DNA from 2 places in the Paenibacillus nitricinens genome. Region 1 is predicted to be linked to the other one. Evidence: predicted binding sites of a transcription regulator. Region 1 holds the regulator's gene; the other holds the start of a gene.
The links. Region 1 encodes Rex, which represses fermentation and respiration genes when NADH is low (regulators of the CRP and FNR family bind a similar motif). Its sites were predicted from a motif close to TTGTGAAATATTTCACAA; they were not measured.

Region 1 (5,243 bases):
ATAAAGTCATGGATGAATGGCTGGCCTTTGCAGAGAAGCTAAGCCACTTTCGTGAAAGTGTAGATTTTACGACTGTGGTCGAAGAGGAAGTGCCAGAGCAGGAAGCACCCGAGCTGTGCATGGATACTTTTGTCAGAGGTCAGGGGTATTATAAGCTCTTGATGTATGGAAAATGTATTGAGCAGTTTAAGGAAGTTATTGTGCAATATCCGGATAGCCTGGCTGCTCGATTATATTTAGCCATCTCTTACCTGCAAGAAGGGGAGGGGGAGGCTGCTTGGAGTCATCTGAACCATATGCTCGGTTTGATAAGGGAAACCAAGCTCAAAGCCATGGTGTATAATGCTTTAGGCTGTATCCGGGCCTCACAGGAACGTTTCAATGAAGCACAGGAGCTGTTTGGCCTTTCTTTGCAACTTGACCCGGCTCTTCCTGAACCGACTGTGAATTTGGAGGTTTGCCGCCGCCGAGGAGGTAAGCTTCATTTCGGAAATCAGCTTGTTTCATTATTGTAAATTATTACGTTTACGGTTTATTATTCCGCATTTTCATTCAAGCGATGCATCCCCTGAACCAGTGGTGTGCATCGCCTTTTTTCGCAACTTCTGTTATGCTGATTAAGAGTCTCAATTGAAAGGGAATAGAATTATAATGAAATTTGCCGTGCTTGATTTTGAAACAACGGGAACCCAATCCGTGGGTGAAATCATCCAGGTTGGCCTTGCAATTATAGAAGAAGACCGGTCCATCTCCCGGGTATATGGTTCCTACGTCAAGCCCGGAACGCCGATACCTCCTTTTATAACTGGTCTAACGGGGATTACCGACGATGATGTAAAGGATGCACCTGAGCTGGATGAGATGATGATGGAGCTTGTTCCACTCTTGGATGATGTTGTGCTTGTAGGGCATAATGTCGCATTCGACTTCCATTTTTTGCAAAATGCTTTAGACCGATGTGGGTATTTACCATTTCAAGGACGGATTTTAGATACGATTGATTTTCTGAAAATCTGCTTTCCTTCCCTCACATCCTATCAACTAGGATCAGTTAGTGCACATTTTGGTGTGACGCATGATCGTCCGCATCAGGCAGACAGTGATGCACTCGCAACTGCTCTTGTATTGCTGGAATGTCTGGAGGAGCTCTACGATTTGCCTTTGCTGACGATCCAGAGACTCTGTGAGCTGTTTACGGAAGAGGATAGTGATCTTGGTTGGTATTTCGATGGTCTGCTGCGTGAACGGGAAGCGGAGACGCTTCAGCCCGAAGGTGATCTGACTTTTTATCGTCAATTAGCGCTTGCTGTAGGAGACTGGAACGAATTAGCTCCACCTCGAGACGAGCATGCTGAGAATCCGCTACAGAATTTATCTTTTACAGATTATATGGATGAAGTAACGAAACGACTTAAAGAAACTTTGCCGCAGTATGAAAGCCGAGAAGCTCAGGATATTATGATCAATGAGGTGATGACGGCACTTGCCGAAGACAAACATCTATTGATCGAAGCAGGGACAGGAACCGGCAAATCACTTGGTTATTTGTTGCCTGCCATATACCAAAGCGTTCGCACGAATGAAAAAGTTATGGTCAGTACTCATACTATTAATCTGCAGGATCAATTGCGTGAGCGGGATATTCCTTTATTAACACAGGTAGTTCCATTTCCATTTAAAGCTGCAATTTTTAAGGGCAGAGGGCATTATTTGTGTCTTCGTAAGTTCGAACATAAAATTAATAAAAAAGACTTTGTCAGTCCGAGGGAAGATGCGCTTACTGCGGCTCAGATGATCGTTTGGCTGACGCAAAGCGAATCAGGAGATGACGAAGAGCTCAACTTAAGCGGTCGTGGAGGAGATTTCTGGGAGACGGTGGCTAGCGATACCGATTCTTGTCTGGGGCGCTCCTGTCCTTGGTTCCGTAAGTGTTATTACCATCGGGCAAAGCATGAAGCTGGTATTGCAGACGTAGTCATTACGAACCACTCTAAGCTTTTCGCAGATGTTAAGGCTGGGCACCAGCTACTTCCGGCTTATGAACATCTTGTAATTGATGAGGCCCATCATCTGGAGGACGTGGCTGGCAAGCATTTAGGCATGCATATGAAGCATTTCACGGTGGCACATACACTATCGCGTCTTTATAAGGATAGTCGAAATGGCCAACTTCCTACGCTTCGCCAAATGCTTCAGTCATCAGGCAGTGAGGAAGCTTCTGAATGGAGCGGAGTGATCGATAGAATCTATCCGGACCTGCTTACCATAAAAGAAACCTGGGATCTGCTTAGTGATAAACTATTCAGCCTCTTGCCGGAACGCAGCGATGCAGCAGCGGGAGAAGCTGGCCAGTTAGTCATGCGGCTACTTCCTACCCGTAAACCGAAAGATTGGGATGAATTGGTTGCTTTAGAGAATACTATGAATCTGACATTAAGCGAAATTATCCGTAAAGGTGATAAAATGCTTAATGAAATGCGAGATCAAGAAGGTCAATCTTCCTCAGATAGTCTAGTTACCGATATTAGCGGCTTATTTAAGGATTTAGCTTCAATACGTGAGCAAGTACGGTTTTTTATGGGATTAAACGATGAGAATGTAGTATATTGGCTGGAGGCGAATGGAAATTATCGCAGTAAATCGCTACAGCTGTATGCCGTTCCTGTTGATGTCAGTACTCAGCTTAAGGAGCTGTTTTTCGACAAAAAGAAAAGTATCGTGCTAACTTCGGCGACACTCTCTGTTGATAAATCGTTCCAGTTTATGATTGATAATCTCGGACTTAATGAAGCTGCGGAAGAGGGGCGTCTGATGACATCACTCCTGCCTTCTCCTTTTAAGTATCGGGAGCAGGCGCTGTTAGTTATTCCACGGGATTTCCCTAGTGTGAAGGGCAGTGTGGGCGATGCCCGATTTGTTGATACACTCGTACAATCACTAGCAGAAGCAGCGACTACAACACGCGGGCGGATGCTTGTCCTGTTTACTTCTTACAAGATGCTACGCCAGGTTTACGATCCTTTGAAAGAGGCTCTAGCCTCACAAGAGATCACGGTGCTGGGTCAAGGCGTGGAGGGGGGCAGCCGTAGCAAGCTGATCCGCCGTTTTCAGGACAGTGCAGCCTCTGTACTGTTAGGAACAAGCAGTTTTTGGGAGGGTGTTGATATTCCGGGTGAAGCATTAACATGCTTGGCCATCGTGAGGCTCCCGTTTCAACCGCCAAACCATCCCCTAGCGGAAGCGAAGTCTGAGTTATTACAAGCCCAGAAAAAGAATCCGTTCATGAAGTTGTCTGTTCCTCAGGCGGTTATTCGCTTTAAGCAAGGATTTGGAAGGCTGGTGCGGACAGCGCAAGATCGGGGTATTGTTATTGTGTATGACACTAGGGTGATCGAATCTCACTATGGGAAATATTTCCTCTATTCGTTGCCTGGCCCAAAAATGGAGCATATGCTTACGGATCAAATGGTTCCTCGTATAGCGGAGTGGTTGGAAGACGGAGGCGTTTCTTAAAAAGAACGTCATCGATCATATTAATCACTCTACAATGAAGGGCGGTATAAGAATACCGCTCTTCATTGAGACGAGGTACACGAATTAGTATAAGGTTAGTAAAGAATATTACTTACATTAGGAGGTAAATTATGAAATCGGAAAAAATATCAGAAGCCGTTGTTCGCAGACTTCCTGTGTACTTACGTTTCCTAAATGATCTACAGAAACGTGAAATATTAACCGTTTCCTCTCAAGAGCTAGGACAGAAACTTGATTTGAATCCCGCTCAAATTCGCAAAGATTTAGCTTATTTTGGAGATTTCGGCAGAAAAGGTATCGGGTATGACGTAACTTATCTTATTGAGAAAATCCGTCATATTCTGAAGCTGGATCAACAACTGAATGTGGCTTTAGTGGGTGCCGGTAACCTTGGACATGCATTATCTAATTATAATGCTTATTTGAAAGATACTATGAAGATTACCGCTATATTTGATTCCTATGCGCCTAAGGTAGGGCGGAAAATCAACTCACTTACCGTTCAACCGATGGAGGAGCTTGGTCAGACGGTTCGTGAGCAAGGTATTCGAATTGGGATAATTACAGTACCTGATTCAGAAGCGCAGAATGTAGCGGATATTCTCATTGAGTCTGGCATTGAGGCGATTTTAAATTTTGCACCAGTGATTCTAAAAACACCATCGAATATCCGGGTTCATGCTGCTGATTTTACAACAGATTTGCAAAGCCTTGCTTATTATTTGAAGGATGGAAAGGAAGAAAGCAGAAATGAAGAGCAATAAAACGATTATCAAGGGCGGGCGTTTTCTTACTCCGGGAACGGATGAGCCGGTTCTTAGTGGATATATGACTATTGAAGATGATTTGATCACTTACATAGGAAAAGAAGAGCCTTTAATAGAAGACGATGTGCAAGTTGTTGATGGCAGTCGTCTGTTGTTTATGCCAGGTCTGGTAAACACGCATGGCCATGCCGCAATGTCATTGCTTCGTGGTTATGGAGATGACTTAGCGCTTCAGGTGTGGCTTCAGGAGAAGATGTGGCCGATGGAAGAGAAGTTCACCGGAGAAGATGTATACTGGGGAACCTCCTTGTCTGTACTTGAAATGCTGAAAGGTGGCACTACAACCTTCCTGGATATGTATGATCATATGGACCGAGTAGCGGAGGTCGTCGAATTATCAGGTATTCGTTCCGTACTAATGAGAGGCGTAATCGGTCTATGTCCAGAAGAAGTACAAAATCAGAAGCTTGCGGAAGCGGTTTCTTTTGCGCGTAACTGGCATGGTAAGGCTGAAGGTAGAATTACGACAATGATCTCGCCACATGCCCCATATACATGCCCACCAGACTTCTTTGTTAAGTTTGTGCAGGCGGCTCATGATTTGAATTTACCGATGCATACCCATATGTCCGAAACGAAACGCGAAGTGGAGCAGAATGTGGTGGATTACGGACTGCGGCCAGTAGCGCATTTAGAGAAGCTTGGAATGTTCACACGTCCGTCTATAATCGCTCATGGTGTTCATTTGAATGATGAAGAGATCGAGATACTGGCTCGTCATGATGTAGGTGTATCCCATAACCCTGGAAGCAATCTTAAGCTGGCTAGTGGAGTTGCTCGAGTTACGGATCTTCTAAAGGCCGGAGTGAAGGTGTCACTGGGTACAGATGGAGCGGCAAGTAATAATAATTTGGATATGTTTGAAGAAATGCGTCTTGCAGC
Region 2 (5,243 bases), 280 kb from region 1:
AAGCAAAACCGCTGGAAGAAAAACTTTTGGGGATATATGTTCCTCGTACCTGCCATTATTATTTTTATAATGTTCTTATGGGTTCCAATTTTTAAAGGCTTACTGTACAGCTTCTACCATGTTGATTTTGTTAAAGGAAACAGCTTCGTAGGCTTTGAGAACTACAGTAGAGCACTTAGTGATCCAGATGTCCTGACCGCATTAAAGAACACTGGGTATTATATGTTCCTATGTCTTATTATTGGATTCTGGGTTCCGATTGCTTTTGCCATCATGATCTCAGAGCTGAGAAAGTTTGGGGGCTTTGTACGTGTAGCGGCTTACCTTCCTTTCGTAATGCCTGGTGTGGTTCTCTATGGACTATGGAGATGGCTTTATGATCCGGTCGGCCCAATTAATGCATTACTAGGCACGTTGGGTGTGGACCAGGTTGCCTTTTTAACAGATACAAGATGGTCGATGATTTCTCTTGTGTTTATGGAGACATGGCAGCAGTTCGGATCAGGGATGCTAATATACTTGGCTGCTGTACTTAGTATTCCAAGAGATTGGTATGAAGCCGCTGAAATTGATGGAGCTGGTGTGTGGGCACGTATAAAGTACATCACCTTGCCTTCACTCCGTAATTTAATCTTTTTGATGCTAATACTACAAGTTATTGGTACTTCACAAGGGTATCAGTCACAGATGGCACTGCTTGATGGTGGGCCGAATAACACTACGCTTACCTATGCGCTGTTGATCGTAAAATATGCTTTTACAAGACTCGATTATGGAACAGCTACTGCGCTTGGCATGTTAATGTTCATTGTCCTGGGTGGTTTGGGCATTTTACAGTTCAAGCTTAACAAGGAGGACTACTAAGATGAAGAGCGCAGATAGAGGAATTCTTTCAGAACACGATTTGAAAAAAACAAGTAATAAGATCGTTTATGGTTTGATGTGCGTAGTCATTTTGGTTATGGTTTTTAGCATGCTGTACCCGATTTGTATGACGTTATTCAACGGGTTGAAGTCGAATCAAGAAGTGAATTCATTCCCGCCGCATTTTTTCCCTCAGGAATGGCACTTCAGTAATCTTAAAGACGCGATGAATTACATTGATCTACCCATGTTCCTTAGAAACACCATTTATATCTTTTTAGGGAATATGGTCGTGACGCTTGTCGTATTGGGAATGTCAGCTTTTAGTATTTCTCGTATGAATGTTCCTTACAAAAGAGCGATTTATTTCTTCTTTCTGATGACATTATTTATTCCGGCGACCAGTTACATGATTCCGAACTTTGTCAATCTGAAGGAGCTTGGATTGCTAAATCAGTACGCGGCCTTTTGGTTGCCAGCGGGAGCGAACACTTTCTACTTTCTATTGTTAAAGAACTTTTTTGACGGGATTCATCCAGAAATCTTTGAAGCAGCACGAATTGATGGGGCCTCTGAGCCGAGAAGCTTTTTCTCCATTGCCGTGCCACTATCCGTTCCGATTTTTGCTACATTAGCAATCTTTATCTTTTCTACTGCATGGAACGACTGGTTCTGGCCATCTTTGGTTATGCACAGTGAAGAGAAATATACGCTTGCGACAGCCATTTATAAATACGTTATTAATGTGAAGGCACTCAATACTAATATTAAGTTTGCAATCCTGTTTATAGTATCCTTGCCTCCAATCCTTGTCTTCTTGATTTTCCAGAAATTCATTATGCGTGGGGTTGCTTTGTCGGCCGTGAAAGGATAAGCAATTATCGACGAATTTACCCATGGATCGTAAACATGCACATGAAAGGAATATAAATGCACCTCGTTTGTAAACGGTTTCTAATTTATGATCGATAGGTAAGATAATTATGAATTGAAAAGGGGAGTTTCAATGCGTAAGTACTCTAGCGTTCTACTAAGCGTACTTGTAGCCGGATCGTTGCTATCTGCTTGCAGCGGCAACAATAACGGAAACACAGCGGGGAACAAAGGCGGGGAAGCATCTACTGCGCCAACAAATGCGGTAACGGATAATACAGCAACTGCTACGGATGCGCCAGTGGAGGACATTACTCAAAGAAAAGTGACGATCAAGATCCACTATCCAACACCTGACTTGACTGAAGTGAGAGCGCAAGAAGATGACAAGATTAAGCGTTTCCAAGCTGAATATCCTAATGTTGAAATTGTTAAAGATGACTGGCAGTACAATGTAAGTGAAATCGGAATTAAAATGGCTGCGAATGAAGCACCAACCTTCTTTAACACCTACGCTACAGAAGCTAAATTCCTGGTGGAAAAGGGCTGGGTTGCTGACATTACGGATCTTTGGAACAAATATGAATTTAAGGATCAAATTAACCCAGTACTGCAAAATCAATTCATCATTGATGGTAAAGTTTTCGGCGTAACTCAAAAAGGTTATGTAACAACTACTATGATCAACAAAAAAATGCTGGATGAAAAAGGCGTTGCAGTCCCACCAATGGATTGGACTTGGGATGATATGCTGAATACGGCTAAAGGCGTAGCTGATGTCAAAAAAGGCATTTCCGGTATTGCTCCAATGGGTAAAGGTAACGAAGCAGGCTGGAACTGGACCAACTTCCTGTTCGAAGCTGGCGGTGAAATTCAAAAGGTTGAAGGCGGCAAGGTTGTAGCTACATTTAATTCCGACGCTGGTGTTAAAGCACTGGATTTCTACAAAAAACTTAGATGGGAAGCTAACGCGATTCCTCAGGACTGGGCACTTGGCTGGGGCGATGCTGTAGGCGCATTCCAACAAAGTCGTACAGCTATGGTAATGGCTGGATCCGATGGCGTAATCGAGCAAGCACTGAATCAAGGCGGACTGAAACCTGAGGATGTGCTCACATATCCAATGCCTGCTATGGAAAAAGGCGGTAAGCACACCGGGGTACTTGGTGGTGATTACCTCGTTATTAATCCGAATGCAACACCAGATGAGCAAGAAATGGCATTCCGTTATATCACATTTGATTACTTCTCTGATAAAGGTTTGGAAGCCCTGGATGCAGTTCTTCAACAACGTACAGCTGATGGCAAATACTTTATCCCGCCACTCTTAGATTATTACTCAGCAGATTCTGAGTTTGGTAAGAAGACCAAAGCGGTTTATGACAAGTACACAAATGTATACCAATATAGCCCTGATATTATGGGACTTTTGGATGGTAAACCTGAAGCTCAATACAACACACAGGACTATTACGCAACTATGTCCAATGTTATTCAAGAGCTGTTCTCCAAAAAAGGAACGGATTCCAAGAGCCAGCTAGAAGCAGCAGCTAAAACAGTGCAAGAGAAATTCTTTGATACGATTAAAGCGGAATAGTCTAATGCAAAAACCGGCCCCTTTGGGGTCGGTTTTTTTGTTCTGAAGATTTATAAATTTATAAATCTTCAGAAATAGTGATAATCAATTGGAAATTATTTCGGTGAAGGAAAATCGTAAGGGACTGTGATGAAGAGAATTCATTTTTGAGTACTGATTTTAGATATATGGAATAAAAAGGAGCTAAAATTTTGCTTATTAAAGTATAAATCTAAGATTTAAAGGGTTTTATAACATAAAATATGGTAAAAAGACTATAATATGATCGAATGAAAGCGCTTTGAAAACAAATCAAAAAAACTTTATACTTTGTGAAAGATTTCACTATACAAGGTAGAAATCATGTGATAAGATAAATGTGTAGAGAAAAACAACTAAAAATTGACAGGAGGACGAGGGAGATGGCAGTTAAGAACGAAGTCGCCGCCCAAGTTAAACAAGTTACCGCTGAAGAGTATATTCAGAATTTAGTGGATAAAGCAAAAAAAGCGCATGAGGCGTTCATGGCGCTAGACCAAGAGCAAGTTGACACAATCGTTCATGCAATGGCGTTGGCTGGACTCGACAAACATATGTACCTCGCAAAATTGGCCGTAGAAGAAACTGGACGCGGCGTATACGAAGACAAAATTACGAAGAACATCTTCTCAACTGAATATATCTGGCACGGAATTAAATACGATAAAACAGTAGGCGTTATTGAAGACAACGCTTATGATAGCTTCCAAAAAATTGCTGAACCCGTCGGAATTGTTATGGGTATCACACCGGTAACCAACCCTACATCCACCACGATGTTTAAAGCGTTGATTTCGATTAAGACACGGAACCCTATTATATTCGGTTTCCACCCTTCTGCGCAAGAGTGTAGTGCAGCCGCAGCCAAAATTCTTCATGATGCTGCCGTGAAAGCTGGCGCTCCTGAGAACTGTATCCAATGGATTGAAATGCCAACAATGGACAAGACAAACGCATTGATGAACAACCCAGACGTTGCTCTTATCTTGGCAACTGGTGGTTCTGCAATGGTAAAAGCAGCTTACAGCTGTGGTAAACCAGCACTTGGCGTAGGCCCTGGTAACGTACCTGCTTTCATTGAAAAGAGCGCGGATATTGATCAAGCCGTAACGGACATCATTCTTTCTAAGACATTTGATAATGGTATGATCTGTGCTTCCGAGCAAGCTGTTATTATCGAAGAACCAATCTTCGATCAAGTGAAGAAAAAAATGATTGCTAATGGCTGCTACTTTGTGAATAAAGAAGAAGCTGCCAAACTGACTAGTGGAGCAATGAACGTAGATAAATGTGCGGTTAACCCAGCAATCGTAGGTCAATCCGCAGTGAAAATTGCTGAAATGTGTGGCATTCAAGTCCCTGCCGGCACAAAGATTCTGGTAGCAGAACTTGAAGGAGTAGGCACTAAATATCCACTGTCCGCTGAAAAATTAAGCCCGGTTCTTGCTTGCTACAAAGTTAAGAATGCAGATCAAGGTATCGAACGCGCAGCTCAAATTGTTGAATTTGGCGGTATGGGCCACAGCTCGGCTATCCACTCCAACAATGAAGAAGTAATCATGAAGTTCTCTAACCGTCTGCAAACAGGACGTATTCTCGTTAACTCGCCTTCCACACATGGTGCGATCGGCGATATCTATAACACTAATATCCCTTCATTGACTCTGGGCTGCGGATCTTATGGTCGTAACTCCGTGTCGCAAAACGTTACAGCAATCAATTTGATCAACGTGAAAAGGGTGAATCGTCGTACCGTGAATATGCAATGGTTTAAAGTACCTGACAAGATCTATTTCGAAAAAGGCGCTACTCAGTACCTGACCAAAATGCCTGATATCACACGTGTCGCAATTATCACTGACCCAATGATGGTTAAGCTTGGATATGTTGA

Region 2: a site for Rex is predicted at 3,644-3,661, ahead of adhE (bifunctional acetaldehyde-CoA/alcohol dehydrogenase). Genes of this name have one in related genera too.

Annotation. Positions count from the first base shown of each region.
Region 1 covers NZ_CP183948.1:4,557,210-4,562,452, reverse strand. The annotation lists gene ACN6KS_RS20260 (tetratricopeptide repeat protein) at 1-515, shown strand, start outside; gene dinG (ATP-dependent DNA helicase DinG) at 652-3,513, shown strand; gene ACN6KS_RS20250 (redox-sensing transcriptional repressor Rex) at 3,645-4,298, shown strand; gene ACN6KS_RS20245 (amidohydrolase) at 4,285-5,243, shown strand, end outside.
Region 2 covers NZ_CP183948.1:4,833,232-4,838,474, reverse strand. The annotation lists gene ACN6KS_RS21620 (carbohydrate ABC transporter permease) at 1-864, shown strand, start outside; gene ACN6KS_RS21615 (carbohydrate ABC transporter permease) at 866-1,738, shown strand; gene ACN6KS_RS21610 (ABC transporter substrate-binding protein) at 1,871-3,334, shown strand; gene adhE (bifunctional acetaldehyde-CoA/alcohol dehydrogenase) at 3,736-5,243, shown strand, end outside.